DNA from 4 places in the Desulfobaculum xiamenense genome. Region 4 is predicted to be linked to each of the others. Evidence: predicted binding sites of a transcription regulator. Region 4 holds the regulator's gene; each other region holds the start of a gene.

The links. The regulator sigma-54, encoded in region 4, starts transcription at its own class of promoters, with help from an activator protein. The targets are predictions, from matches to a motif close to CTGGCACGGNNNNTGCTT.
Region 1: GGQ74_RS10410 (periplasmic heavy metal sensor) is a predicted target of sigma-54. The motif match lies at 4,200-4,217, and genes of this name have one in related genera.
Region 2: GGQ74_RS04495 (Flp family type IVb pilin) is a predicted target of sigma-54. The motif match lies at 2,690-2,707, and genes of this name have one in related genera.
Region 3: GGQ74_RS14655 (NifB/NifX family molybdenum-iron cluster-binding protein) is a predicted target of sigma-54. The motif match lies at 4,259-4,276, and genes of this name have one in related genera.

What each region holds. Positions count from the first base shown of each region.
Region 1 covers NZ_JAATJA010000002.1:558,687-566,229, forward strand. The annotation lists gene GGQ74_RS10395 (Na/Pi cotransporter family protein) at 1-1,556, shown strand, start outside; gene GGQ74_RS10400 (glycosyltransferase family 2 protein) at 1,687-2,664, opposite strand; gene GGQ74_RS10405 (MFS transporter) at 2,908-4,047, shown strand; gene GGQ74_RS10410 (periplasmic heavy metal sensor) at 4,267-4,755, shown strand; gene GGQ74_RS10415 (two-component system sensor histidine kinase NtrB) at 4,869-6,692, shown strand; gene GGQ74_RS10420 (sigma-54-dependent transcriptional regulator) at 6,685-7,543, shown strand, end outside.
Region 2 covers NZ_JAATJA010000001.1:989,049-996,591, reverse strand. The annotation lists gene GGQ74_RS04515 (type II and III secretion system protein family protein) at 1-516, opposite strand, end outside; gene GGQ74_RS04510 (hypothetical protein) at 540-767, opposite strand; gene cpaB (Flp pilus assembly protein CpaB) at 764-1,585, opposite strand; gene GGQ74_RS04500 (A24 family peptidase) at 1,598-2,146, opposite strand; gene GGQ74_RS04495 (Flp family type IVb pilin) at 2,450-2,614, opposite strand; gene GGQ74_RS04490 (sigma-54-dependent transcriptional regulator) at 3,067-4,440, opposite strand; gene GGQ74_RS04485 (CerR family C-terminal domain-containing protein) at 4,659-5,399, shown strand; gene GGQ74_RS04480 (TolC family protein) at 5,396-7,543, shown strand, end outside.
Region 3 covers NZ_JAATJA010000004.1:135,473-143,015, forward strand. The annotation lists gene GGQ74_RS14635 (glycosyltransferase) at 1-950, opposite strand, end outside; gene GGQ74_RS14640 (sodium-dependent transporter) at 1,404-2,906, shown strand; gene GGQ74_RS14645 (MetS family NSS transporter small subunit) at 2,911-3,003, shown strand; gene GGQ74_RS14650 (DUF2721 domain-containing protein) at 3,341-3,790, shown strand; gene GGQ74_RS14655 (NifB/NifX family molybdenum-iron cluster-binding protein) at 3,873-4,247, opposite strand; gene GGQ74_RS14660 (methyl-accepting chemotaxis protein) at 4,919-7,222, shown strand; gene GGQ74_RS14665 (TetR/AcrR family transcriptional regulator) at 7,396-7,543, shown strand, end outside.
Region 4 covers NZ_JAATJA010000001.1:387,240-394,782, forward strand. The annotation lists gene GGQ74_RS01765 (LptA/OstA family protein) at 1-221, shown strand, start outside; gene lptB (LPS export ABC transporter ATP-binding protein) at 223-945, shown strand; gene rpoN (RNA polymerase factor sigma-54) at 1,174-2,628, shown strand; gene hpf (ribosome hibernation-promoting factor, HPF/YfiA family) at 2,727-3,266, shown strand; gene GGQ74_RS01785 (PTS sugar transporter subunit IIA) at 3,263-3,712, shown strand; gene rapZ (RNase adapter RapZ) at 3,716-4,615, shown strand; gene GGQ74_RS01795 (PTS sugar transporter subunit IIA) at 4,666-5,100, shown strand; gene GGQ74_RS01800 (PTS sugar transporter subunit IIB) at 5,104-5,574, shown strand; gene GGQ74_RS01805 (PTS sugar transporter subunit IIC) at 5,651-6,274, shown strand; gene GGQ74_RS01810 (manganese-dependent inorganic pyrophosphatase) at 6,531-7,454, shown strand.

The sequences.
Region 1 (7,543 bases), on a different contig from region 4:
GCATGCTGCGCCGCATCCTTTCCGCTTCCACCAAAACCCCGCTGCGAGGGCTTGTGTCCGGCTTCGGCATGACCACTGCCGTGCAGTCGTCATCCGCCGTCACCGTGATGGCCATAGGCTTCGTCAACGCGGGCATCATGAGCCTCGCGCATACGGTGTGGGTGGTCTACGGCAGCAATGTCGGCTCCACCACCACGGCGTGGATCGTGGCGTGGCTCGGCTTCAAGGTGGACATCCAGTCCTTCGCGCTGCCCATGATCGCCGCCGGGTCCGCGCTGTGGATCGCCGGGCGCGCCTCGCGCCGCGCGGCCATGGGCGAGGCGCTGGCCGGATTCGGTCTCTTTTTCCTCGGCATCGAATTCCTGCAGGGTGCCTTCGGCGACATCGGCGGTGCCATTCGCCTCACCGACATCGCGCCGTCGGGAATTGGCGGCGACATTGTCTTCGTTGCGCTGGGCTTCGCGCTGACCTGCGTCATGCAGTCCTCCGGGGCGACCATGACCCTTGTGCTCACGGCCGTGTCCGGCGGCATGATTCCCCTCGATCAGGCGGCCGCTGCGGTGGTGGGGGCCAATGTCGGCACCACCAGCACTGCGGTGCTCGCGTCCATCGGCGCGACGCCCGCCGCGCGGCGGGTGGCCGCGCTACACGTCGCCTTCAATCTCATCACCGGCGCGGTGGCCGTGGCGCTGTTGCCCATTCTGGTGGCCACGCTGGTCGGCATGCGCGACTCGCTGGGGCACGGGGGCAGTCCGACCATGGTGCTGGCCATGTTCCACACCGTGTTCAACGTCCTCGGCATTCTTGTGATGTGGCCCGTGACGGGGATGCTGGTGCGCTTTCTGGAGCGCCGATTCCGCACGCCCATGGAGGACGAGAGCGTGCCGCGCTACCTTGACCGCAACGTGCTGGCCACGCCCGCCGTGGCTGTTGGCGCGCTGACCCGCGAGACCTGCCGTGTGGGCAGCATTGCGCGGCGGCTGGTGCATGTGGCGCTCACGTGCAGCGGTGGGGCCTGCCGCGAGGTGCACAGCGTGAAGGCGGTGCTTTCCAAGTTGCATTCCGTGGTGGCGGAGTACGCCACGCGGGTGTCCAAGGTCGGCCTGTCGCAGAACGCGGCGGAGATCGTGCCGGACATCCTGCGTGTGGCCCGCTACTATTCGCGGGCTGGCGAGCATGCGCAGGATGCCATGGATGTGCTGGCAGAGCTGGAGCCTTTGCCCGCCGGTGTGGTGAGCGAACTGCGCGACGCCGTCCTTAAGCGCGCGGCCTCTGCGACGCTGGCCGCCGATCCGTCCGACGACCGCTATGAGGCGGCGCGGCTGGGGCAGTTGGCCGAGGAATTCGAGACCGCCTATCAGGATTTCAAGCAGGCGCTGCTGGATGCCGGAGCGGGTGGAGAACTGCCCATTCCCGACATGGTGGCGCATCTGGATTTCATGACCCACGTGCACCGGATGATGGATCAGATCGAGAAGGCTGCGCACATGCTCGACGATGTGCTTGGGACCGTCGGCATCGCGCCCTCGGGTGGTGTGGCTGGCGCTTCGGCCTGATGACGGTGGCGCAGGCATGAAAAAGCCCCCGCAACGTGCGGGGGCTTTTGTGTCGGGGGTCGGGCGGACCGGGAAGTCGTCGCATCACTCGTTCCCGGTGTGGTCGCTCGGCCGTCTCCGGTTATCGCGATCAGCTTGGAATTCGCAGTTCCCGTCCGCGCATGCGCTTTCGCGCCGAGAGGCGGCCCGCGCCGGGCAGCGAGGGAGCGAATGGGTTGCGGTCCTTGTGGGCGGGGTTTTCGTCGAGGAACGTCATATGCCACCAGACGTCGTCCATGCTGATGTGCCTGCGCAGGTACTCCTCGGGCCCGTGGTGGCTGAAGTGGTGGACGATGGCGTCGGTGACCACCGCCGCCTGAAGATGGTTTGCGCGAAGCGCGGCGTTGATGTGGAATTCGTCCACGCGGGAGACGCCCTCCACCGGGCGCAGGGGCATGGGCAGGATCAGCTCGGAGAGGCGATGGTCGAAGATGATGCATTCCGTGCTCACGTAGGGCACGTAGGAGTACTTGGTCATCTCCAGTTCGAGGAACTTGCCTTCGAGATCGTCAAAAAGCACGCGTTCCCACATGAAGCGGTGGTAGACCGCGTTGGACTCCACGGGCGTGGCGGGCATGCGCGAGCGCTCGCGACGGTAGTGGGCGCGTAGCACGCGGTCCATGACCTGCCGCCCAGTGCGGCTGACAGGCGCGAGGGCCGAGGCGAGCGCCACTGTCGGGTGCCTGCGGTGCGTCTTGTAGGCGGAGATGAGCCGCTCCAGCCAGCGCGGGGTGACGAACACGTCCTCGTGCAGCTTGACGATGACGTCGTCGAAGTGGCGGGCCATGATGAAGTTTTCCATGGCGACCATGGCCGGAACGATGCTTCGCGGCGAGGTGTGCACGTCGATGACGCCGGGGTGGCGCTTCTGGAAGGCCTTGATGAGCAGGGCGTGCTCGTCGCTGACGGCGTTGGCGAGGATGTAGATTTTCTTGAAGCGCGTCAGGTCCGTGTACAGCTCAAGGCACTTCAGGCACAGGACGAAGCAGTCCATCCTGTGCGAGGTGATGAGCATCAGCACGGGTGTGATGTCTCGCGAATGCGGCGTGATGTCGATGATCTTGGCCATTTTCCCGCTCTCCTGCGGCGTCCGGTCCAGATGGAACACGCGATGGGTACACTACGCCTTTTTGCCGATTGTATGATCGGCTTTTATGCCTTTTCCCTTTAGGGGTATTTTGAAAGAAAAATTCAATTCATGACGTTTTTATGTGCAATGCGCGGGAAACGTTGGGAATATGCATCGGAAAAAAAGCGGCATGCCGTCGCGTCGTGCGGTTTCGCATGGTGGGGCATGCCGGGAGGGTGAGCAGTGCAGACGAATGATTCGACGCGGCGGATGTACATATTCCTCATGGTGCTGACCGTTGCTGCGGCGGTGGGCCTGCAGGGCTGGCGGACGCTGGTCAACAACTTCGCCGTGGAGGTGGCCGGGGTGGATGGCCTCGGCATGGGGCTTATCCAGTCCGTGCGTGAGGTTCCGGGTTTTCTCGCCGTGCTTGTGGTCTATCTGCTGCTGGTGGTGAGCGAGCATCGCCTCGCGGCGCTCTCCGTGGCCGTGGTGGGCATCGGCGTGTCGATTACGGGCCTGTTTCCGTCCACGTGGGGGCTGGCGCTGACTACGTTGATCATGTCCTTCGGCTTCCACTACTACGAGACGCTCAACCAGTCCCTGACGCTCCAGCATTTCGATCTCTCCACCGCGCCGCTGGTGGTGGGTAGACTGCGCGGGCTGACCTCGCTGGCCAACCTCGCCGTGGGCGGCACCCTGTTTTTGCTGGCCGGAGTGCTCGATTACGAGTGGCTGTTCGCGCTGCTTGGCGCGGTGGTCGCCGTTGCGGGCCTGTGCTGCCTGCGTTTTCGCCCCGATACGCAGGACGCCGTGCCCCAGCGCAAGGGCATGGTGCTGCGCTCGCGCTACTGGCTGTTCTATCTGCTGACCTTCTTCGCCGGGGCGAGGCGGCAGGTCTTCGTGGCCTTTTCCGTGTTCCTGCTCGTGCAGAAGTTCGACTACTCCGTGCGCGAGATCACGGCGCTGTTCGTGGTCAACAACCTCATCAACTGGTTCGCCTCGCCGCGCATCGGCCGGGCCATCAACCGCTTCGGCGAGCGCCGGGTGCTGACCCTCGAATACGCGAGCCTCGTGCTCATCTTCACGGCCTACGCCTTCGTGGAGAGCCGGGCGCTGGTGGCCGTGCTCTACATCCTCGACCACCTCTTCTTCAACTTCGCCATAGCCATACGCACCTACTTTCAGAAGATCGCGGACCCTCGCGACATCGCGCCGAGCATGGCCGCCGGGTTCACCATCAACCATATTGCGGCGGTGGTCATTCCCTTCTGCGGCGGCATGCTGTGGATGGTCCATCCGTCATGGGTGTTCCTCGGCGGTGCTGGGCTGGCCTGCGTGTCCCTTGTGCTTGTGCAATTCATCCGCACCGAGCGCGTCTAGGGTGATGGGAGTTGCACAAGGCGGGGCCAGATTTGCACATGTGAATCATGTTGCACAAAATGGGGCTTCGTGGTGTGATGCCATTTGCACAAGTCGGGCGGTCGGAAAATGCACAAATCCGACAATACGGCGTGATTCAATGTTTTTCGAGTTTGGCACGCCTCCTGCTTAACCGAGGGTGAAAGCGAACAAAGCCCCCTCATCCCAAGGAGCAAAGTCATGACCAGGAAAAACACCACCATCGCCGTCTTCGTAGCCGTCGCGGTTCTTGCCCTCTCCGCAATGGCCTACGCCGGACCGCATCGCGGTCAGGGCATGGGACGCGGATACTGCGGGCAGGGCTACCACGCCCTGACGCAGGAGCAGCAGGAGAAGGCCGATGCCCTCTCCCAGAAGTTCTTCGCGGATACCCAGCCCCTGCGGCAGCAGATGTACGCCAAGAATGCCGAGCTGGAAGCCCTGCTCGCCAACGGCGAAAAGGATCAGAAGCGCATCGACACCGTCATCGCCGAACTCAATGCCCTGCATTCGGACTTCTTCAAGAAGCGCGTGGAATTTCGCCAGAAGATAGCCGATGAGACCGGCATCCGCTACCCCATGGGCCGCGGAATGGGCATGATGGGCGGCGCAGGCTGCCCCGGTGGCGGACGCGGCGGTGACTGCCCCGGCTTCGGCGGCGGCAACTGCTACGGCCAAAGCGACAACTAGACTCTCGGATTCAAGCGATCCTCATCGCTAAAAGTACGACAAGCCCCTCCTCATAGTGTTTCCGGGGGCCGGCTCGGAGCCGGTCCCCCGGAACCGTTTTTTCGGGACAGCCGATGGAATTCGGACTCAGAAGCAGCAAAGACTCGAATCCCCTCCTCATTGCCGCCCTCGCCCTCGTGGTGCTGGGCCTCGGCATCAGCTATGTCACGTGGCACAACCTCCGCCAGCAGCGCGAGACCATAAACGAGCACATGTTCCTGTCCTCGCGGGTTATCCTGCGTGGCATCGAGACGAGCCTCATGCGCGAGATGCGCGGCATGGGCCGTCGCGGTCGGCCTATGGGGCCGATGGGCGGTCCTGGGCATCCTATCGGACCGGGAACGTCGCGCCAGCAGGTCGTCGAGATGCTCTCCGACCTCGTCGAGCAGAGCGAGGTGGAATTCCTGTCCCTTTATGCCCAGAACGGCACGCTCATTCTCACCGTGTCCGAGCAGGGCCTCGTGTATCCCGAAATTCCCGAGCAGGGCTGGGACGCCCTGCATGCCACCGGCGAGTGGCAGGCGCTGTACTCCAGCAACCGCAGCAACATCTTCGTGGCCGCCCTGCAATCGCGGCGCACGCTCGGCATGCTGTGCGAGCAGGATTCCGGTTTCGAGTGCGCCCCCGGCGGGGCCGGGATTCCCTACCTCGTTGTGGGGCTCGACGCCACCCGCCACCTCAAGCAGTTCGCAAAATTTCGTTCCACGGCCATGTACCAGACCCTGTACGTGCTGCTGGTGGCGCTGTTCCTGTGGGGCCTCGCGCTGGCCTACATGCGGCGGCGTGATCAGGGCCGCAGGCTGCACCGGCTGGAGCGCTTCCATTCCCGCCTGCTCGACACCATGCCCGAAGGTCTCGTCACCCTCGATGCGGACGGCATGATCCTGTCCACCAATCCGGCGGCGGAGATCATCCTTCAAGACGAGGGACATCCGCGCATCGTGGGCCGCCACTGGGCGGACCTGCCCCTGCGCAGCGCCACGGGGAGCGACATCCCCGCGCGCGACAGGTGCGGCAGCGCACGGACGTGGATTCAGTACGATTATGCCGGGCGCAGCCTCGAAGTGCTGTGCCTGCCCATCCCCGCCTCGGAGAAGGATGAGGGCGAACCGGGCGACCGCCTCGTGCTTGTGCGGGACCGCACCGAGATCAAGGCCCTTGAGGACGACCTCGCCGAGGTGCGGCAGCTTGCGGCCATCGGCCGCCTCGCCGCAGGTCTTGCCCACGAGATTCGCAATCCGCTCTCTGCGCTGCGCGGCTTCGCCCAGTTCTTTGCGGACAAGCTCAAGGGCAAGAGTCCCGAGGAGCAGTACGCCGAGACCATGGTCCGCGAGGCCGACCGCCTGAACAAGGTCGTCTCGGACCTGCTGTTCCTGTCGCGTCCGCGCATACCGGAGCGCCGGGAGGTGGACATGCCCATCCTCACCGCCGACATCGGCAACTTGCTGGCCCGAGACTTCGAGCTCAAGGGCGCCGTCTTCGGCAGCGACCTCTCCGACGTGGTCGTGCATGCCGATCCGGACATGCTCAAGCAGGCGCTGCTCAACCTCGTCATCAATAGCCTGAACGCCATCGACCGCTCCGCGGACGGCGAGGAGCCGGGCCGGGTGGAGGTGGCGACCTTCGAGGAGCAGGGCGCGGTGTGCGTGGCCGTGCGCGACAACGGGCACGGCATGGGCGAGGAGGAGCGCAGGCACGCGCTGGAACCGTTTTTCACATCCCGCCGCGAGGGGACGGGCCTTGGCCTTGCCATTGTGCACGGCATCATGCGCGCCCACGGCGGACAGGTTTCCATTGTTTCAAGCACCGAGGGACCGGGCCACGGCACGGAAGTGCGCCTGAGCTTCCCCGTGTGGGTGCAGGACGACAGCACAGACGGAGTCGACAGTGATGCGTGAATATGGTGAATCCCGGCGTGTGCTGGTGGTGGACGACGAACCCGCGCTGCGGCTGCTCGTTGGGGCCGTGCTGCACGATGCCGGGTGGCACGTCATGGAGGCGGAGAGCGCGGAGACCGCGCTGTCCATGCTGCCCGACGCCGGGCCGGACGTGGTCCTGCTGGACATGCGCATGCCCGGCATGGATGGGCTGGAGGCCCTTGGCGCGATACGCGCCGCCGTTCCCGGCGTGCCGGTGGTCATGCTGACCGCCTACGGCACCGTCGGTTCGGCGGTGGACGCCATGAAGAAGGGTGCCTTCGACTATCTGACCAAGCCCGCCGACAACGAGGAACTCAAGGCCGTGTTGGCCAAGGCGTGGGACTATTCGCGCCTCGTGGCCGAAAATCGGGAGCTTCGTCGCGAGACCGGCTCCGTGGACGGCTTCATCGGGCAGACCGCGCACATGGAGCGCGTGCGGGAGCTTGTGGCGCAGGCCGGCCCCACCGAGGCTACGGTCCTCGTGACCGGCGAGTCCGGCACCGGCAAGGAGCTTGTGGCCGCCGCCCTGCACCAGTCCAGCATGCGTGTGCGCGGACCGCTCATCAAGGTCAACTGTGCGGCCCTACCCGCCGATCTTTTGGAGAGCGAACTTTTCGGCTACGTGAAGGGCGCCTTCACTGGGGCCAATCGCGACAAGCCCGGCCGTTTCCAACTGGCGTCCGGCGGCACGCTGTTCCTCGACGAAATCGGCGAGTTGCCCATGGAGTTGCAGGCCAAGCTGCTGCGCGCGCTTCAGGAGCGCATGGTGGAGCCGCTTGGTGGCGTTGGTGCCGTGCCCGTGGATGTGCGCATCATCGCGGCCACCAACC
Region 2 (7,543 bases), 600 kb from region 4:
ATGCACTCCGCCGACATGCAGCAGATTCGTCACCTTCTTGGGATCGGTGGCGAAGACCCGCGCGATGTCGAGCGCCGTGGACAGGTTGGCGGAACTGGAGACGGAGCCGGAGAGGGTGATGGAGTCGTGCGCGGCCATGACCTGAATGTCGCGCTCGTCGGGCAGCACGCGGTGGAGCATCTCCTTGAGGCGCGAGAGGTCCGGCGTGACGCTGATGGTGAAGATGTGCATCACCGCGCCGCCGTCGGCCCACAGGGTGAGGGTGGTCGCGCCGGGGGCCTTGCCCGTCAGATAGAGCTGGCGCGGCGAGAGGACCATGACCTCCGCGATCTCCGGGGAGGCGATGGATACGCGGCTGACCTTGGCCGGGGTATCCACGACGAGGGACTGCCCGGCGGCGATGTCCACCGTGCCGGGCGCGAGGGCACCGCCCTGTGTACCCGCCAGAGCGGGAGCGGTAGCCAGTGCCGCCATGAGGGCCAGTGCCGTTGCGATGCGTCGGATTGCGGTGGTCATGATGAGAACCTCACTTCATGGCATTAGATGCCGCTAACGATCTGCACTTCGATCCGGTTGACCGGTTGCAGGTGCACAGCGGCGGATTGGGGCGCTTGCGCGAGTTGCTCGGGGACGATGGTCCCGTCGATGGCAAGGTCCGCGTCCACGGGCGTTCCCGGCGCAAAGATCGGGAAGGCCCGTCCGGAGGCGAGGATGGCGAGAGCCGTGAGCAGGACCGTAGCCGCTATCATGCGAAGGATGGATTTCATTGGAACCTCAGTGTTGTTCTTTCATTGCCGTGTATGACTTCGACTCGTGAGTGCCGCATCGGGCGCCCGGTAGGCGTCTTCGTCTTGGGCTTCAGTGCGGCCAGTGTGCGGGGGATGTCCGTGCCGCTGGTGCGTACGGTTTCCTGATCGGCGGGATTGCGCAGGGCGAAGTGCAGCGTGCCGCGCGTGGCCGCCAGCGCGAGGCGCTCCGCCTCGGCCGGGTCCAGCTCCAGCGTGTAGGTGTCCACTTCCGACGTTTCGTCGTCCGGGCCGCCTTGTTCCAGTTGCGTGCCAGTGGCCAGCACGTGGATGTTCTCCAAAACGAGCTTGGTCACGGCCTTTTCCCTGTTGCCGCTGTTGTCGTCGATGGTGACCAGCACATCCACGCGGTTGCCGGGGCGAACGAAGCCCGCCAGCCCAAGCACCTTGTTGCCCTTCACACCCACGGCGCGCTTGCCGGGGGCGATGAGCGTGCTTACGCCGCCGCTTTGGATTTCCGCCGACAAAAGGCGCGATTCGGTGATCGTTTCGCCTTCTGCGAGGTCGGTGAGCAGAACGCGGCCTTCGGTCTTGGCGATGTCCGTGAAGGCTCCGCCGGGGATGCTGGTTATCAGGAATTCGGCCATGCGCAGCTTCTGCGCGGTTATGCGTTCGCCCTTGCGAAGCTCTGTGGCGGCCACGGCAAGCAGGACGGTATCCTGCTTCGAGGCCTTGGCCTGCCGCGCGGATTGGCCGCTCATCCACAGAAAGATGAGTGCCCCGGCCACGAGGGACAGGATCAGCGCGAGGGTAAGCTGGAGAATGGTGGTGCGGCTCATGGTGCCTCCGCCTCAGGTTCGCCAGATGGCGAGACCGTTTGCATCGGCGGCGAGAATCATGGACAGGATGGTGCCGAGCGCGATGGCCACGCCGTAGCAGAGCTTGGGCAGCCGTGCGGATTCGGGCGGCGGCGCGTATTCGAAGCGCCGGGTGGCGAGGTAGAGCATGAATGCGCTCCAGATGGAGCGCATGACCTGCGCGAAGGCCTTGCGATTGGCGAGCAGCACGCCCACGGCATAGATTCCGCCGATGATGCTGGTTGCGAGAAAGGCGCTCACGGTTGCGCCCGCGCCGAGAAACGCCCCGGCAGCGGCCATGAGCTTGACGTCGCCCGCGCCCATCACGCCGAAAAGGTAGGGCACGAGCATCACGCCGAAACCGAGGGCCAGGCCACCGAGGCTGAAGAGTAGCCCGTCCAGACCCTGGGTTGCGCCGTGATAGGCGAGCGCCGCGATCATCGCCGGAAAGGTCAGCGCGTTGGGGATGCGCTGGTTTCGTAGATCCGTGAATGCCGCAACGAGCAGAACTCCGGTGAGCGTGATCTGGATGGTGGGATTCATGGCGACGATCCTTTGCCTGTTTTTGAAGGAAGATGTGGCGGAGTCCGGGATCGAGGGGGACTCTTCCGGCTCCGCCACATGTAGCCACGCACTATGCGTTGCATTCCTTGTTTTCGGAGGTCTGCCGCCGGACCCATTTGGAGGGGGAGGTCCGGACGGACGGTTTCGGCTGCGGTTCGCGGCTCCGCCTTTGGGGGTTGGCGGTCATGGGGCCCATGGGGAGAGAGGGGATTGTTCGGGCCCGATGCCTTGCCGCTACGCCGCTTCCTCAAGCGGCCTCCAAAAAGTTTTACGCCCTGTGGATCAGCCCGGCATGGCGGCGGCGATGTCCGTGAAAGCCTTGTTGACCTTGGTGCCGAGCGTGGTCACGGCGGTGACGATGACTGCCGCGATGAGGGCCGCGATGAGACCGTACTCAAGGGCGGAAACGCCTTCTTCGTTGCGGATAAGGGTCATGAGCCTGTTCATGGTGCTTCTCCTTGCCTGTGGGATGAAAGTTCTTCCTCCGGCGACGCTGTCGCGTCCAACCTGATGCTTCCCTTAAGGCAAGCCCTGTGCCACGCATGCGCAGGATGTGAAATGAGATGTGTAAGACGATGAGATGAAAGGAGAAAAAAATGACGATGGAGCCTCCGCGCACGGATATGGACCGCTGTGGCAAGGCACGCGGACGGGGAGAATCTAATGAATGTAGAGCGCAGAGTGGGCGGGAGATAGAGGTATGACTGGAAAAGCCCAGGCAGGGCGGGGATTATCTCTTGATGGTTGCTGGTCTATAATTTTTAGAGCGGTGGGAAGGGTGGAACGTTCGCGCAGGACGGGAAAGTCGAAAATGCCGTGAGCGGCGCAGAGATTCCGGGGCGCTCCGGTTTTGTGTTGGCTTGATTGAGTAGTCTAAAAAAAATAGAGCGTGTCGGGCGTTAGCCGTCGGAACGCACGGAAATGTTATGCTTTTTGATCTTGGCCCACAGATTCTTGGGGGTGAGGCCGAGCAACGCTGCTGCCTCGGTCTGCACGCCGCCGGTCTGGCGCAGCGCCTTGACGATGAGGCCCCGTTCGTACTGGGCGACGGCCTGCTTGAGGTCCACGGCGCCCCGGACGGGTTCTCCGGCAGCCGAGCCGAGGGCCTGACGGATGTCGCGCTCGTCGATGGTGCCGGAACTGGCGGAAATGGCCGCGCCTTCGAGCACGTTGGCCAGTTGGCGGACATTGCCCGGCCAACTGTAATCGCACATGAAGGCCATGGCCGAGGGGGTCACGCCGTCGATGCGCAGGCCGAGTTCCGCGCGCAGCCGACGCATGAAGTGTTCGACAAGCAGTGGGACGTCCTCGAGACGTTCGCGAAGCGGCGGGAGGCGGATGGCGGCGACGTTGAGGCGGTAGAACAGGTCCGGCCGGAATTCCTTGGCGTGGATGCGGTCTTCGAGGTTCTGGTTCGTGGCGGCGATGATGCGCACGTCCACGTCGAGCGGGCGGGAACCGCCGAGGCGTTCTACCTGCTTGAGTTCCACCGCACGCAGGAGCTTGGGCTGGATGGAGAGCGGCATGTCGCCGATTTCGTCGAGGAGGATGGTGCCGCCGCGCGCCAGTTCGAATTTGCCCGCCTGCGCCGTGGATGCGCCGGTAAACGCGCCGCGCTCGTGCCCGAAGAGTTCGTTCTCGAAAAGGTGCTCGGGAATGGCCGCGCAGTTGACCTTGATGTACGGGCCAGCCGCGCGCGACGACAGGGCGCGGATGGTTTCCGCGGCGAGTTCCTTGCCCGTGCCGGATTCCCCGGTGATGAGCACGGTGGAGTCGAGGGGCGCGATGCGTTCGATGCGCGAAACGACCTCGGCCACGGCGTGGCTTTCGCCGATGATGCGCCGCGATGGGCCTTCTCCGCGCAGGGATTCCCGCAGGCTGTGCACTTCGTCCTGCAAACGGCGCTTTTCGAAGGCGCGGCGGATGACGATTTCCAGTTCCTTCAGACTGAAGGGCTTGGAAAAAAAGTCGTAGGCACCGAGGCGTACGGCTTCCAGCGCCATCTCCTTGCTGGAGAAGGCGGTCATGACGATGATGTCCGCCCCGCGTCCGGCCTTGAGCAGGCGCGGCAGTGCCTCGACGCCGGACATGCCCGGCAGCTTCACGTCCGTGAGGATGAGGGCGACGCGCTCGTCTTCAAGGCGTTTGATGCCATCCTCGGCCGAGCTTGCGGCGCACACGCCGTAGCCCCGGCTTTCGAGGGCTTCGGCCAGCATGCCGCGGAATGCGGAATCGTCTTCGATGATGAGGATGTTGTCGCGGGATGTGCTCATTGTGCGCGAGTGTACATCGCGCCGATACCGTTGACAATCCGGGTGCGCATCACTTCTGCGCAATGGCGGCGCAAGGTGGCGTGCGGCTCGGAATGCCCGTCTCCAAATGATATTCCAAGATTTAATCAAACGATTGACTAACAGTGATGATAGTCATAGATTCTGGAAGGTTGAGTGCGGATATGCCGTGCTCGAAACGGAAAACGGAGCGGATGCGAATGTCGGGAAGAAGGGGAACGGCCCGCGACAAAACCACGGCGCGCGGCGAGGCCACGCGTCAGCTTTTGCTGGATGAGGGCGGACGGCTTTTCGCTCGCAAGGGATACGATGGAGTCAGCACGAGGGACATTGCCGCAGCCAGCGGGGTGAACCTTGCGTCCATCGCGTATCACTTTGGCGGAAAGGCTGGCCTGTACCACGCGGTGCTGGAGGACATATTCGAGAACATGGAGCGCGCGGGTCGGCCGCTGGTGGCCACCGCGCTCGCCGGAGTGGCTGATGCGCGTGGCGATGCCGACGAGCTGGCGCGGGTGACGTGGCGCTTCGTCCACGATTTTCTCGCGTGGTCGCTCGGCAACAGCCGGAACTTCTGGGCCGTGGATTTCCTTCAGCGCGAGGTGATGCGCGGTTCGGACACCATGGAGCGCTTTTACGCCTCGGTCGTCGGCCCCGTGTACGAGGCGGGAAGCGAGCTGTGCGCTGCGGCGCATAATGGTGTCCTGTCACACGAGGAACGCGCCCTGCGCGGGCATGCGCTGGTGAGCATGTGCATGGGCTTCGTGCGCGGGCAGCGTGTGGTGCTCAAGCGTACCGGTTGGGAGACTTTCACGCCGCAGCGCGTGGCGGTCACCGCGCGCGGGGTGGCGGACGCCGCCCTGCGCATGCTGGGGCTGCCGCCGGTGGATCCGGCCTTTGTTGAAATGGTCGAATGCGGTGGTATCGCGGAGGAACGGGCATGAAAGGCATATTGAGAATCCCTGGACGGACGGGGGGGAATTTTGTGCGGGTGGCCGTCTGGCTCGTGGTGGCGTGCCTTTGGCTGGCTGCCGTTGATGTGGCCGTTGCGCTGGCCGCGCCGCACCGGGTGGTTGTCGGCGTGGTGCGCGATGGCGCGTCGCCGTTGGCGGAAGAGGTGCTGACGCGGGTGCGCGAGGAATTCGCTCTGTTGACCGGGGACGAGTGGGAGGTGGTCTGGAAATCTCCGGACAGCTTCAGTGCGCACTGGGATGTCCGGCAGGCGGGTGCCGCGCTCGACGCGGCTCTTGCCGATCCCGAGACGGACGTGGTCTTCAGCCTCGGCATTCTGCCCACGCAGGCCGCCACGTTTGGTGAGCGCAGGCTCGGCAAGCCCGTGGTGGGCGGACCGTTCATCGACGAGGAATCGCTTCGTCTGCCGTACGACATGAATCGCTCTACGCGCCGCAACCTGACCTACATCGTCATTCCGGGGCGGGTGAATCGCGACCTGACGAGTTTCAAGGACATTGCGCCGTTCGATACGCTGACGGTGCTGGTGGATGCCGCTTACGCAACGGGGCTGACAGCCTTCGACGACGTCGTCGTCCGCTACGAGCGGCTCCTCGGCATTCGCGTGCGTGTGATTCCCGTCACCGACGACGTGGACGCCGCCCTCGCCGCACTCGGCGACGGTGTACAGGCCGTGTATCTGACGCCGCTCATGCGGCTTGCCGACGAGGCGCGGGACCGGCTGGTGCGTGGGCTTGCCGACCGGCGCATTCCTTCATTCTCCTTCATAGGGCAGCCCGACGTGGAGCGGGGCATTCTGGCCGGGCGTTCCAGCTTTTCGGGAACGCATCTTGCGCGGCGCATCGCCCTCAACCTGCGCGACATCCTCGCCGGGGCCTCGCCCAATGACCTCCCGGTCATCCTGCCCGAGGAGGAGCGGCTGTACATCAACATGGTCACCGCGCGGGAGATCGGATTTTCCCCCAAGTACGAGACACTGCTCACGGCCGACCTCATCGGGGTGGAGCAGGCCGCGCCGGGGGGGCGCCAACTGGGGCTTGAGGATGCTATGCGCATCGCGGCCTCGGAGAATCTCGACCTTGCGGTCAAGGACGCGGAAGTGGCTGGGGCGGAACAGGACCGTTTGCTGGCCCGCAGCACCCTGCTGCCGCAGGTCGGCGCATCCATCGACTACATGCAGATGGATCAGGACCGGGCCGTGGCCTCGCGCGGGCTGTATCCGTGGGACGTGACCACGGCGGGCGTGAGCCTCACCCAGATGCTTTTCGACGATGCCGCCATTGCCCGCTTCAGGGCCGCAGGGCGAGGACTCGAAGCCGAGCGGCTGGCGCGCGAGAGCGTGCGCCTCGACGTGATGCACACTGCCGGGCGGCGCTATCTGGGCTATCTCTCGGCGGAGGCGCTCCTGCACATTGAGCGCGAGAATTACCGCCTCATCTGCGACAATCTGGAAATGGCCCGCGTACGGCGCTCCGCCGGGGTGTCCGGTCCCGAGGAGGTCTACCGCTGGGAGGCCGCGCAGGCCGAGAGCAAGGCCCGCACCATCGCCCGCAGGGCGGACGTGCGCTCCGCGCTGACGGCATTGAATCAGGCCCTGAACCGCCCGACGGACGCCCAGTGGGTGACCAGTCCGGTCTCCGCCGCCGAGGCGCGAAGGGCGCTTTTTGGCGTGGAGGCGTCCCTCATCGGCGGAACCCTTGAGCAGATCGAACGCATTTCCGCCGAAGCCGAAGCGCTTGCCGCGTCCCGGCCCGCGGTTGCCGCTCTGGACAGCCTCGTCGAGGCGCAGGGTCTTGTCCTTGCGCAGAAGCGCCGGACACGCTGGGTGCCGACGCTGTCGGCCTCCGCTGGATACGCGCATCAGGTGGACAAGCATCAGGCCGGAGCGGTCATCGTGCAGGACCCCGATCCGTCCGAGGACGCGTGGACCGTGAATCTCAAGGCGAGTCTGCCGCTGTTTGCGGGCGGTGCGCTCACTCATGACGCGCGCCGGGCCGAGGCGGAACTGGAGCGGCTCGACGCCACGCGGCGGCGGCTGATTCAGTTGGCCGGGCAGCAGGCGCGCACCGTGGTCAGCAATATGACCCGCTCGTACCCGAACATGGAACTGACGGCG
Region 3 (7,543 bases), on a different contig from region 4:
CGATCATGTCGATTTCCGCGCAGGGTTTCGTCGAGCAGGGCAAGGGCTTGCGCCGCATTGCCCTCGGCGAGGAGTCCTCGCGCAGCGTCGGATGCGTCTGCGCGGCGGGGGACTGGAGCGCCCTCCTCGTCGAGGACGAGAATTCCGCCGTCGCTACGTGCGGGCAGGTGGCCGCGCGAGGCGCTGTCTGGAACGTAGGCCAGCCATTGCGGGTCGAGGCGCAGGGGTTGCTGCGGCAGGCGGAGCAGGGGCATGGGGTGGCGGTCCGATACGAGGAACGTGTGGTCGGCGCAGAGCCATTCCGGTGGGAAGGGAACGCCGTGGAAATCCGGATCTGCTTGATGGATGGCGCGCTGTGCGCGTTCCACCAGTCGCGCGAAGGGCAGATGCGCGCGGGTCAACGTGCGCAGGGACACGGGAATGGACGCGTCTTGTTCGGCCACGAGGATGTGGGTCATGACCGTGCATGCCCCGGTGAGGTCCGCCACGAGGGTGGCGTTCCCCATGTCGCGCGGGGGGGCGAGGATGGGGGCCGCCGGAGCGAGGACACGCGCCGGGGAACCGTCCGCCGGATGAAGGGCCAGCGGCAGATGCTGCGCAGGGTTCGCCTCGTGCGAGGGGTGGGAGGCGAAGGCCTCGGCAACGGCCTCGGGAGTGGCGAGGAACATGGCTCCGGGGCGCACGGCGAGGATAGGGCCACCGTGTCCGGCTGCCGAGCGCAGCTCGGCGGGACTCTCTGCCTCCACGGGGCGCGGGGCGAGAGGCATGATGCGTTCGGCCAGCCGCAGGATGGCGGTGTCCGTGCCATGGAACAGGGGCGGCGGGCCTCCGGCGTCCACGATGGACAGCGCCGAGGCCAGCGCCATGGGGAGATTATCCCGGCAGATCGGGATCGCCACGAGGAGGTGGAGCGTTTTCGTTTCGGAAAGATGTCTGTCGTCGGCGGGCATTTATTTTCAATTCTCCAGGTGGTTGCGAGCTGTTTGCAGCTCCTTTTCTACTACAAACGATGCGCGTTGTGTAGCGGATGGAAAGGGGCGGTCTGTCATTGTCCATGGCAGCGCTGTTGGGCGCAATTTGCGTCTGTATCAACACAGATTGGACGTATTATGCGCCTGTCCTGTATGGTTTTCGCAAAAAGTACCGCTGCAATGGTCATTTGTCTCTGGACTTTGTAGCGGAACAGCGGTAATCACAGTTCCTTGACTTTTCCGGGGTTGCTGGCCTGCGGTTTCGATTGCGAAAACGCCTGTGAGAACAGCGTTTTTGAATCGAAAACCGGCACCGCGCCCCGGCGGTGCAAAGGGAGATCGCGCGGACCCCAAGGGGTTGCGACGGCGGAACACCGCCGCGCAGTGGGTCCGGGCGATCGAGGTATCAACACGTATTAGGGAAGGTGTGTAATGAACGAACGTGAACAGTGGGGTTCGAGGATCGGTTTCATCCTCGCGGCCGTCGGCTCGGCCATCGGTCTCGGTAACATCTGGCGCTTCCCGTACATGGCCTATGAGAATGGCGGCGGCGCATTCCTGATTCCCTACATCTTCGCCATGCTCACCGCTGGCATTCCGTTCATGATTCTTGAGTTCGGCCTCGGCCACAAATTCCGTGGCAGCGCGCCCAAGACCTTCGCGGCCATCAATCCCAAGTGGGAGTGGCTGGGCTGGATGCAGGTGCTGGTGGCCTTCGTCATCTCCGTGTACTACATAGCCATCATCGGCTGGTCCATCGCCTACACCGGCTTCGCCGTGACCCAGGCCTGGGGTGAAGCGCCCAAGGACTTCTTCTTCGGCAGCTTCCTCGGTCTGACCGGCTCGCCCTTCGATCTGGGCGGCATCCAGAATACGATCCTCATCGCCATGCTCATCGGCTGGGGCATCACCTGGGCGGCTTGCGTCTCCGGCGTCAAGACCGGCATTGAGCGCGCAGGCAAGGTTCTCATGCCCACCCTGTTCGTGCTGCTGCTCGTCATGATCGCGCGCGTGGTGTCGCTGCCCGGCGCGCAGGAAGGCCTCAACTGGCTCTTCAAGCCCGACTTCAGCGCCCTTTCCAACTACAAGGTGTGGGTCGCCGCGTACGGACAGATCTTCTTCACTCTGTCCATCGGCTTCGCCATCATGATCGCCTACTCGAGCTACCTGCCCAAGAAGGCCGACATCAATAACAACGCCTGCATGACTGTGTTCATCAACTGCGGCTTCTCCATGGCCGCGGGCGTCATGATCTTCTCCGTGCTCGGCTACATGGCCGCCAAGCAGGGCGTGGGCGTCAACGAAGTGGTTTCCGGCGGCGTGGGCCTGGCCTTCATCACCATTCCTACCGCTATCAATCTCATGCCCATGCCCGCGCTGTTCGGCACGCTGTTCTTCCTGTCCCTGACCATGGCCGGCGTCAGCTCCCACATTTCCATCGTGGAAGCCTGCATCTCTGCCTTCATGGACAAGATGGAGTGGAGCCGCGCCAAGGCCACCAACATCATCTGCGGCGTGGGCCTTGTCGTCTCGCTGGCCTTCTGCACCGGCGCAGGCCTGCTGATTCTCGACATCGTCGACCACTTCATCAACAACTTCGGCATTATGGGTGCGGCCCTCGTGGAGATATTCTTCGTGGCTTGGCTGTGTAACCTTGATGTCGTGCGCGACCACGTGAACCGCAACTCCGAGTTCTACGTCGGCACCGTGTGGTCCGTGTGCCTGCGCTTCGTCACCGTGCCCATGCTGGCCTTCCTGTTCGTCACCAATCTCTGGGGCGATCTGAGCACCCTGTACGGCGGCTACTCGCTGGTGAGCATCGTGACCCTCGGCTGGGTCGTGTTCGTCGCCACCGTCGTTGTCGGCTTCATGCTTCAGGCCAGAAGAAGCCCGGCCGATTTCGTTTCCATCACCGACAATTCCCTGAGGAGGTAACAATATGTCCATCGAAGCAACCATCATGATGATCATCGGTCTCGGCATCACCTGGGGCGGCGCCGCCCTGTGTCTGCGCAAGGCCATGTGCAAGTAGCCTCCTCATCACGGAGCGAATCGAAGGGGGGACACCGGAAGGTGTCCCCCCTTTTTTGCGCGCCACGGGAGCGTGCCGTCATTAGGTGTCATTACGAAGGAGTGCCTGTCGGTTCGAGGCGGCTTTCCTGTTGGCTTTTGGAAAATGTGGAGAAAAGGTGCCTGCCGGGTGTAAAATGCCAAAAGCACTGCCAGCGGCCGAAATTCGTTGAAGAAGTCGCGCCGTGGAAAGACATTGGGTGTGGCGGCGTGCGTTGACGCACCATGCGCGGCGGGAGTAACGAGCCAATGCGCCCTCCGGGTCAGAGGGCGGCAACAATCCCCCAAGGAGTCGCAACATGACCATAGAAGTGCTCACGAGCATCCTGCAGGCGTGCATCAGCCCCTGCGTGCTCATTTCCGGCGTGGGCCTGCTCATTCTGTCTATGACCAACCGCATCGGTCGTCCCATCGACCGCATCCACCTGCTGCTGGACCGCCTGCGTACGGCGTCCGAGGCGGATGTTCCGGGCATGCGCAGGCAGATCGCCATTCTCTATAACCGCTGCCGTGTGCTGCGGGCGTCCATCTCCCTTGCGCTGGCCAGCGTGTTTCTGGTCAGCCTCGTCATGCTGTGCCTGTTCGGCATTCACGTCATGGCGTTGCATCTGGAGAATCTCGTGCAGGGGTTGTTCTTCGCGGCCATAGTCTGCCTGGTGCTGTCGATGGCCTTTTTCCTGTGGGATATACGAATGACGCTCAATTCCATCGGAGTCGAGATGGAATTGGCACACAGGAATGAGAAGTAGGGAAGTGCATTGCGACAGGGGGGCTTTTGCCCCCCTGCCGTCATGTGGAGGATGGACCGGTTGGTCCGAATGGCACGCGTGGTCAGTCGGGAATGCGGGGTTGCGCTTCCGGGTTTTGTGGAGAGGATGTCCGCTTTAAGCGGAACGATTCCATGGCTTCTCTGACGCTGCCCGTGTGGGGGTAGGAGATGGAGAGCCCGGCCTCGCGCAGGGCGCGTGCGGCACGAGGGCCGCAATTGCCTGTCAGCACGGCGTGAACGCCTCGTTCGGCGAGGAACTGTGCGCACAGCACGCCGCATCCCTCCCGCATATCCTTGTAGGGATTAGGAAGCGCCTGCGTTTCACCGGTGCGCAGGTTCGCGATGTGAAAGAAGTTCGCACGGCCGAGCACCGGCTCGACGGGTGCGTCGAGGTCCTGACGTGTTCCGCAGATGGCGATGATCGTGTCTTGCGTCATGCGCAACCATGAAGCAACGATGGTGCCTTTTTTGTTATCCGCTTTTATTTCATCATGTTAGGCCTCACTTCGTGCAGACGGTGTGTGCGTGTGGGCGTGGAACGCGCCTAGTCTGCAGTTTTCGGCATGATGAATGCACAACCTGATATTCTCAAACTGGTTCCCTTTTTGTGATAGATGGATCGAAAAGTTTGCATTGTCATCCATTGGTGTTCATTGTGGTGGATGACAGTGTGCTTTGCGTGAAGAAAGTGAGTGCGCCTCTGTGGCAGACTAAACGCATAAAGGGGTGAGTGCTCACTACGTATTCGACGTCCTGGGAGAGCATGCGCCGTGTGGTGTATGAGATTGGATGTCGCGATAGGGCTCGAGTCGGTGTGGTGTTGCATCTTCGAGGGGACGATGCAGCCGGGACGATGTCCCGCGGGCGGGGGAAAACGCCTGTATGCCGAAGGGCGGGGACGTATGAAGAGGGCTGTCATGATGGCGGCCGGGCGGGTTGTTCCGTCGCAATCGAACGGGTGAGCCTGTGCGCGGCCTGTGCGACTACCGTTTGGGGACGGGGGTCTGACCGCGCGAGACGGGTGCGCCGTGATCGATAGGGGCTGCCACCGACTGGTGGCGGCGAAGCGTGTTTCGGCTGCCGAACGCGGTGGCCAAGGGAGGAAACCGTGAGATTCAGGAGTATGGCAACGGGCTTCATGCTGACCGTCGTGCTGGTCATCATCACGTCGGTCGCCGCGATCGTCTTCTATGCCAACCGGGCCGTGTATCAGCTTGAGGTGGACACCAACACTGAGTTCATGGCGACGTTGACGGGTTCCATCGTCACCCAGCTGGACGATTTCATCGACAAGGGCAGCGATGTCGTCACCGGACTGGCCATGCAGAGCGCAGTTCAGAACGCGTTGGTGCGTAACTCCTCGTTCGGCATCGACCAGCAGTTGCAGAATATGATACGCAACAACAAGGCATTCGAGGCCGTGTTCATGTTTAATATGAACGGAAAAGTCGTCTCGGGCCTCAACGCCAACGGTTCGGACCTGCGTGGCATGGACGTGAGCGGATTCTCTTTTGTGCAGGGCATCGCTAACGGCGACGCCGCGTTCATCGATAGGAATCTCGTTCGTTCGCCGGTTTCAAAGCATTTGACCTTCTGTATCGCCGCCCCCGTGTCGCGCGGTGGCGAGTTGGTTGGCGGCGTGGTGGCAAGCGTGGACTGGGAGAAGTTCACGCAGAAGGTCGTCACCCCTGTGACCATCGGCACCAGCGGCTACGCCTACATGTATGACCAAAACATGCGCGTGATTGCGCATCCTGATTCAAAAATTATTCTTCTTGATGCTCCGCTTGAGGATTTTGAGACCACAATCCGTGAGCGGCAGACCGGCACGCTGTTTTATGAATATGAAGGCGAAGGCAAGGTGGCGGTATTCAGTCATCACCCCGGCACCGGGTGGATTGTTGTTCTTACCGCCACGGAGCGCGATCTGGCGGCCGGGGCCACGCAGGTGCGTAACGTGCTCCTCGGCATCGGCGCCGTGGCCGTTTTCGTGCTCGCGGTTCTGGTTATGCTGTTGTTCCGACGCAGGGTCATCACGCCGCTCGGGCGTGTGGGCGCGTTTGCGGAGGCCGTGGCCTCGGGCGATCTGAAGGCTGAACTCAGCGGTGAATTCCGTTACGAGATAGCCGATCTGGCCCGCCATATCGCGACCATGACCGGCGAATTGAAGTCCAAGCTGGCCTTCGCGCAGGGGGTGCTTGGCGGCATTGCCATGCCGTGTGCCGTGGCCGACGCCGAAGAGCGGCTGACCTTCCTCAATGCCGCCATGGTCGAGGCCGTGGGCCGCGAGGGCTCCTCGGACGACTACCTTGGGCGGACCACAGCGGACTTCGCCTTTGGCGACGCGTCGCGCACCACGGTGCTGGCAAAGGCCATCCGCGAGAAGCGGCAGGTGACGCAGGAGATTGATTTCGTGACCCACAAGGGCGAGAAGCGCGTGTTTTCCGTGGTAGCCACGCCGCTTTACGATCTGGACGGAAAGGTGTTCGGCGCGCTGACCATGTGGTTCGACCTGACCGAGGTCCGCATGCAGCAGACGGCCATCGAGCAGAAGAACGCCCTCATCGAGGACGTGGCCCACAAGGCCAGCACGGTGTCCGATCAGGTTGCGTCCGCATCCGAGGAGCTTTCGGCGCAGGTGGAGCAGTCGAGCCGCGGTGCCGATCAGCAGCGCGGCATGGCCGCCGAGGCCGCGACCGCCATCGAGCAGATGAACGCCTCGGTGCTGGAGGTGGCCCGAAATGCCTCCGCCGCCGCTGAAATTGCGGAGCGCACCCGTAGCACGGCCCGCAAGGGTGTGGATGTCGTCGGCGAGGTCATCCACGGCTTCGACCGTGTCCATTCCGGTTTCCTTCAGGTGGACGAGTCCATGAAGGGGCTTGGCACGCAGGCCGAGGGCATCTCGACCATCGTGCAGGTCATCGAGGATATCGCCGACCAGACCAACCTGCTGGCGCTCAACGCGGCCATCGAGGCCGCCCGCGCAGGCGAGGCTGGACGCGGATTCGCCGTGGTCGCCGACGAGGTGCGCAAGCTGGCGGAGAAGACCATGACCGCCACCAAGGAGGTCGGGCGGGCCGTGCATGCCATTCAGGACAGCACCGGCCGCACCATGCAGGACATGTCCGAGTCCGGCGCGATCATGAAGACGCTGTCCGGTCAGACTGAAGAGGCCGTTTCCTCACTTCGTGATATTCTTGCCATGGTAGAGGAGACCTCCGCGCAGGTGCAGTCCATCGCCAGCGCAGCCGAGGAACAGTCCGCGGCTAGCGAGCAGATCAGCCAGTCCGCTGGCGACATCAATCGCATTGCCGACGAGACGGCCGACGCCATGACCCAGTCCGCATCGGCGGTGACGTCCCTTGCGCGTCTGGCTGGCGACTTGCAGGAACTCATAGGCACCATGCGCTAGCGCATCGGTGGATTTCGTGAATCGGCGGGGCGGGAATCTGTGCGTTCCCGCCCCTGCCCGTGCGCATTGCTGCGCTCGGGTGGCTGCCGGCGCTGTTGACGTACGCCCCTGCGAGCGGTAGCCAAGGAAGATAGATACGTGAAATGAGTGGACCCTGTAGCAGAGGGAGGGAAATGACCAGACAGAAGATTCTGGAAGCTGCGGCGCGGCTGTTCTCCGAAAGGGGATTCGCCAATACGCCGACGAGCCTGCTCGCCCGCGAGGCGGGCATCTCCGAGGGAAGCATCTACAGGCATTTCTCGTCCAAGGACGAGATATTCC
Region 4 (7,543 bases):
TTGAGCGCGAGGGCAAGAAGGGCCAGTGCGCCAAGGCCGTGTACGATGCCGCCAAGGGCCTTTTGACCCTCAGCGGAGACCCGCGCCTCGCCGATGGCGACAACAGCATCTCCGGTAAGGTCATCCGCCTGTGGCTCAAGGACAACCGCAGCGAGGTCGAGGGCGGCGACAAGCCCGTGGAAGCCATATTCTTCACCCCCGGTGCCGAGGCGGGAAAGTAGCATGTCCGTCATTTCCGCTTCCGATCTGTGCAAGGTGTACGGCCAGCGAAAGGTCGTGCACGACATCGGCGTCAACGTCGCGCAGGGCGAAGTGGTCGGCCTGCTCGGCCCCAACGGCGCGGGCAAGACCACCACGTTCTACATGCTGGCGGGCATCGTGAAGCCGACAGGCGGCTCAGTCCGGCTGGACGACGAGGAGATCACCATGCTGCCCCTGCACGAGCGGGCGCGGCTGGGCATGAGCTACCTCCCGCAGGAAAGCTCGGTGTTCAAGAAGCTCACCGTGCGGCAGAATCTGGAGATCGTGCTGGAGCAGAGCGGTCTCGACCGCGCAACCCAGCAGGCGAGGGCGGATCAGCTTCTGGACGAACTGGGCATCACCCGACTTTCGGACCAGAAGGCCATGCATCTTTCGGGCGGCGAGCGCCGTCGGCTGGAGATCGCCCGTGCCCTCATCCTCAATCCCAAGTTCATGCTGCTCGACGAGCCCTTCGCGGGCATCGACCCCATCGCCGTGGATGATATTCAGGGCATCGTGAGCGGACTTCGTGAAAAAGGTATCGGAGTACTCATTTCCGATCACAACGTTCGAGAGACGTTGAGAATCTGCGACAGAGCCTATCTCGTCTACGAGGGACGAATCATCCTGAGTGGCACTCCGGATGAAATTTGTGCCGATCCGAAGGCCCGCCGGGTGTATCTGGGAGAGAGCTTCAGTCTCTAACATCCCGAAATCACTATATCAATTTCGATATTCAAAATCCTTGCCATCCTCGGTTGCAAGCTTGTTCCGGATGTGGCATGTTGCAAATGCGGTTGAGAAAACATTCTCATGCCGCATGGATTTCACCTTGAGCGACGGGCATTTTCGTTGGTTCAGACACATGTTTGACCGTGCCCCGTTCGCCGGAATCCCAACCGCCAACATTTCGCAAGAAGACGAACAGCCCCGATGGCACTCGAACTCAGACAACAGCTCAAGCTTTCCCAGCAACTGGTCATGACCCCGCAGTTGCAGCAGGCCATCAAACTGCTGCAGCTTTCCCGGTTTGAACTGGTTGATATGGTCCAGCAGGAACTCCTCGAAAACCCGCTTCTCGAGGAGGCCGTTCCCGAACAGGCTCAGGAGAAGGCCGAGGCCGAGGAAAATGCCCGCGCCGTAGAGGCTGCGCAGACGGCCGAGGTCATGGACGAGGGCGTTCGCGAGAACGACGCCGTTCAGGGCGCGGACTGGGAAAATTACCTCGGCGAGTTTTCGAGCACATCCCGCAATTCCGCCGCCCGCGAGGCCGAAATCCCCGAGGAGGGGATGTCCTTCGAGGCCCGGCTGTCGTCCAAGCCCTCGCTGGAGGGCCACCTTGAGTGGCAGCTCCGGCTGTCGGACATGACGCCCCGCCAGATGGACATCGGCGAGGTCATCATCGGCAACATCGGCTCGCAGGGCTATTTGCAGGCTACCGCCGAGGAAATTGCCGCCGACGCCGGGTGTACTTCCGAAGAGGTCGAGGTGGTGCTGCGTCGCATTCAGAATTTCGATCCAGTCGGCGTTGCCGCGCGTGACCCGCGCGAGTGTCTGCTCGTCCAGATCGAGTCCTACGGCTACGAGGACCCCATCCTCATCGAACTCGTCAGCGAGCACCTCGAAGATCTCGAAACCAAGCGCTATAAGCCGCTTGCCCGCAAGTTCCGCATCTCGATGGAGGAACTTCGCGAGTATCTCGATCTCATCCAATCCCTCGATCCAATGCCCGGTGCCGCCTACGGCAGCAGCGAGCCGCAGTACGTGAGCCCGGACGTCTACGTCTACAAGTACGAGGACGATTTCATCATCGTGCTCAACGAGGACGGTCTTCCTCGCCTCACGCTCAACGATTTCTATCTCGATTCCCTCAAGAGCGGCCGCGGCGCACCGGAAAAGGACTACGTCCACGAGCGGTTGCGCTCCGCACAGTGGCTGATGAAGAGCCTCTATCAGCGTCAGCGCACGCTCTATAAGGTCATGGAGAGCATCGTGCGCTTCCAGCGCGGCTTCTTCGAGAACGGCGTGACCAGTCTTCGGCCGCTCATTCTCAAGGATGTGGCCGACGACATCGAGATGCACGAATCCACCATCAGCCGCATCACCACCAGCAAGTATGTGGCGACGCCGCACGGCCTGTTCGAACTGAAGTTCTTCTTCAACAGCGCCCTTGGGCTGGACGACGGAAGTCAGGTCGGCTCCGAGAGCGTCAAGGCGCAGATCAAGAGCCTGATAGGTGAGGAGGACCCCCACCATCCACTGTCGGACGAGCGCATCGCGGAAATTCTGAAGGAACGGCTTCAGGTCAACATTGCCAGAAGAACCGTTGCCAAGTATCGCGGCGCGCTCGGCATACTCTCCTCTTCGAAACGCAAGGAGATTTTCTAGAGGTGGCGTGACGGAACTCTTTATTTTCGGGCTGAATGCACGTACACTCCAAATTACGGAGTGATATCGATCCAACAGCATCACAAGGAGGATCGTCGATGAACATCAGCTTGACGTTCAAGAATTTCGAACCGTCGGATCATCTGAGGAAGTACGCGCAAAAGCGCTTCGAAAAGCTGATCAAGTATGCCAACACCGGCAATACGGAGCTGAAGATAAATCTCGGGGTGGAGAAGTTCCGCCATATCGCCGAGGTCACGCTTTCCGGTGACAACATGAACATGTCCGCCGTGGAGGAGTCCGAGGACATGTACTCCTCCATCGACCTCGTGTACGACAAGATGACGTCGCAGGTCCGCAAGCTCCGCGAAAAGGGCAAGGACCGTCGTCGTTCCCGTGGCACCGTCCGCGACGAAGTCATCAGCTTCGAAGAAGGCGAAGCCGGACGCGAGGCGACCATTGTCGAGGCGCAGACCTACAAGCCCAAGCCCATGCTGGTGGACGAGGCTGCCATGCAGCTCGATACCCTCAATTACGAATTTCTCGTTTTCCTCAACGCCGAAACCGAGCGGGTCAACGTGATCTACCGCCGCAAGACGGGAGACTATGGTCTCATTGATCCCGGGATGTACGAATGAAGCTGGGTGATTTCCTGGATAACGAACTGATTTTGCCTGAACTTTCGGCCAGGACCAAATCTCGGGTCCTGGCCGAACTTGTGGCAGCCGTGGCTGAAAGGCGGCCGGAAATCGATGTGGAGGCCGCGCACAAGGTGCTCTTGGAGCGCGAGGCGCTCGGCACCACCGGCATCGGCGAGGGCATCGCCATCCCCCACGGCAAGCTCGACGCGCTGGAGGACATCGTCCTCGTGGTCGGGCGCTCCGCCGAGGGTGTGGAATTCGATGCGCTGGATTTCCGCCCCTGCCACATCTTCTTCCTCGTGCTCGCGCCAGAGAAGGTGGCCGGAATGCATCTGCGCATCCTCGCCCACATTTCGCGTATGCTCAAGGATGACGCATTTCGCAAGGCCTTCCTTTGTGCCGAGGGGCGCGAGGGATTGGCCAAGCTACTTGAGGGAGCGTGAGCCATGTTGGGCCGTGATGCATCCGGAGCGGAAAACAGCTTCCCGGTGATCATCCTCTCCGGCCTGTCCGGTGCGGGGAAATCGACGGCTCTTAAGGTTTTCGAGGACCTCGGATTCGTTACGGTGGATGGATTGCCGCCGAATCTCATCCCCGAACTCGTGGACCTTTTCCAGCGCCAGCGCGAGGTCTATCACCGTGGTCTCACGCTGGGCCTCGATGTCCGCCACTCCGACTTTCGCGAGAAATGGACCGGGGCGCTTGCCACCATGCGCAATAGCGGCGTCGAACCGCGAGTGGTCTTCGTGGAAGCCTCGGAAGAGGTTCTGCGCAGGCGTTACGCGGCGACGCGCCGTCCCCATCCGCTGGAGCAGGGCATCGGCCTTGATCGGGCGCTTGTGGAAGAGCGGGCGCTTCTGTTTCCCGTGCGTGATGTTGCGGAGATCGTGGTCGACACCTCCGACTATTCCATCCATGACCTGCGCCGCACCTTGCAAGAAAAGTGGAATTTTCTGCAGGACAAGCGCTACGGCCTGCATGTCTATCTCGTCACCTTCGGGTTCAAGCACGGCGTTCCCACGGATGCGGACCTCGTTTTCGATCTGCGGTTTCTGCCGAATCCGTACTTCGAGAAGGCGCTTCGGCCATTTACGGGGCGCGACAAGGCCGTGGCCGATTTCGTCCTTGGCTCGCCAGCGGGGCGGGAATATCTGGAAAAGCAATTGGAATTCCTGCATTATGTCCTGCCGTGCTACGCGCGGGAGGGCCGCTATCGGCTGACTGTGGCCATCGGCTGCACCGGCGGGCGGCATCGCTCCGTGGCCGTGGCTGAGGCTGTCTTTGACTCCTTGCGCGAGTCGGACTATGCAGTCTTTCTGGAACACAGGCATCTCGATTTGGATTAGAGCACCGCAGAACCGGGCCGTCCGGTCCCGCACACACTCCCAGCAGGAACATGAACACGGACAAGAAGACAAAGAACGTCGGCGTCATTATCGTCACGCATACCGATTACGGCACCCATCTGCTTAAGGCTGCCGAGGTTATCCTCGGCCCGCAGAAGGCCTGTGAGGCCATCGGTGTGGACGTCGCCCAGGAGATGGACGAGATTCTCAAGAATCTTCGAGAGGCCGTCCAGCGGACCGACACCGGTGCGGGCGTGCTTATCCTGACGGACATGTTCGGCGGCACTCCGACGAACCTGAGCCTGTCGCTTCTGGGAACCGGTCCCCTTGAAGTCATCACCGGCGTGAACCTGCCCATGCTGCTCAAGGTGCTGGGCACCCGGTCCATGGATCTCAAGAAGTTGGCCAGCGAGGCCTCCAATGCGGGCTGTCAGGGAATCGTCGTTGCGGGCGAAATCCTGCGACGAAAGGTCGCGGAGGCATAGGGCATGTTCTGGGTGCGCGTCGACAACCGGCTCGTTCATGGGCAGATAATCGAAACGTGGCTGCCGTTCACGAAGAGCCGCTGGATTATCGTCGCCAATGACGAACTTGTGGACGACGCGCTCCGGCAGGAGATCATGGGGCTGGCCATTCCGCATGGCATTGAGAAGCGTTTCGTCTCCGTCGCCGACGCATCCGGCTTTGTTGCGGATACCTTCGGCAAGGGTGCGGACCCGGATGCGCTGGTCCTGTTCGCCAGTTGTGCCGATGCCCGGCGGGCCTACGAGGCCGGGCTGGCTTTTCCTGTTTTGAATCTCGGCAACCTGCACTACGGGCCGGGCAAGGAGCAGATTTGCGCCCATGTGGCGCTGTCGGATACTGATCGGACGTGTCTCGGGTTCTTCTCCTCTTCCGGAATCGAGCTCGACTTCCGTTGCGTGCCCAGCGAACCCATTCAGGTGAGGCGCACATGGTAGAATCTCCTCTGATGACCATCGTCGCTGTCGCGGCTGTCGGTTTTTTTTTGTCCTCCTGTCCCTGTCCCGCTTCGCGATAAACGTCGGCATCCTTGAACGCCCGCTCGTTCAGGGGCTTGTGTGGGGACTGGTGACGGGGGATGTTTCGCTGGCCTTGTCCGTCTCCGCCGTCTTCGAACTCTTTTGGCTCGATCTCATTCCCGCGGGGACCTTCATCCCGCCCAATGCCGCCGCATCCAACCTTGCGGCGCTGATGCTCATCCACTTCTTTGGCTTCACCACCCCTGCCGAGGCCATGTTCCCCATCTTGTTCAGCCTCCCACTCAGTTGGTTCGCCGCGCGTCTGGAGCAGTTCCAGCGCTATAGGCAGAACGCCGCCTACGACGCCCTTCAGGCGCAGGTACGGCTGGGGCGTGACACGGCCTATGCGCCTGCCCGCTTGGTGGAGCGGTCCATCCTTCAGTCCGGCATCCTGTATTTCGTGTTCTTCGTCGCCAGCCTGATGGGGCTGATCGTCTTGACGGGCATGCTGCTTTCTAACGGTTTTCTGCATATGCAGACCGATGCGCTTGGCTGGGGGCACCTGTGGGTCGCCGCGAGTTTCGGTCCGCTGCTCTCGCTACGCTCCATGCGGGCCTATGCGCTACTTGTCGCCGGGGCCTGCTGTGTGACGGTAGCCGCATTCTTCGGTCGTTTCTGACGTTTTTTGTCCATCCTTCGCCCGGGGCTTCGGGATTTGCACGTTTCCTTCGGGGAATGCGGTTCTTGCTCCTTTTCTCACAAACATTCGGTGGCCGTGGTGCCGCATCCTGGGCCAGCGCGCGGAAAAGCCTGCGGCACCTAAAGTTTTATTTCGATGCTCCAAGGACTTGGCAGAGGCAATCCTTTGTGCTATTTGGCACAAACTTCGAGCGTGAATTTGCCCTTAGGCACAGCGAAAAATCCATTAGGAGGATCTGTCAATGTTAGTTCTCGGTCACATGAATCCTGATACTGATAGCATTGTCGCCGCCATTGCCCTTGCCGACCTGTTCAGCAAGCGCGGCATCGAAGCCAAGCCCGTGGCCCAGGGCAAGGTGACCCCTGAGTCCGCTTTCGTTCTCGAGAAGTTCGGCCTGACCGCTCCCGAGGTCGTGACCTCCGTCGCCGGCCAGAAGATCGCTCTCGTCGACACCACCGAGCTTGCCCAGCTGCCCGGTGACATCGCCCAGGCCGAGGTTCTGGCTGTTGCCGACCATCACAAGCTTGGCGACCTGTCCACCCCCAACCCGCTCGAAATGTGGGTTTGGCCGGTAGGCTGCACCTGCACCGTGCTGAAGTCCATGTACGACTTCTACGGTGTGGAAGTGTCCAAGGGCATCGCTGGCGCCATGCTCTGTGCCATCCTGTCCGACACCGTCATGTTCAAGTCCGTGACCTGCACCGAGGCCGACAAGAAGGCCGTCGAGGCTCTGGCCAAGATCTCTGGCGTGTCCGACGTGATGGGCCTTGGCATGGAGATGTTCAAGGTCAAGAGCGCCGTTGAAGGCGCTCCCATGCGCGACCTCGTCTTCCGTGACTACAAGGATTTCGACATGGCTGGCCACGGCGTTGGCATCGGCCAGCTGGAAGTCGTGGACCTCGACATCCTCAAGCCCTACGTTGATGGCCTCTACGAGGAGATCACCAAGCTGAAGGGCGAGAAGGGTCATCACACCATCATGCTGATGCTGACCGACATCATGAAGGAAGGCACCGAGATGCTGTTCGTCACCGACGACAAGGCCGTCTTCAAGAAGGCCTTCGGTGTGGACGCTGGCGAGCGTTCCTTCTGGCTGCAGGGCTGCATGTCCCGCAAGAAGCAGGTTGTGCCCGATTTCCAGGCTAAGGCTTTCGCCTAAGTCCGGACCACGGCCCAACGGCTGTACCGCCTGATTGCAAGGCCCGGCAGGTTTTTCCTGCCGGGCCTTTTTGTGTGTGGCGAGGGGGG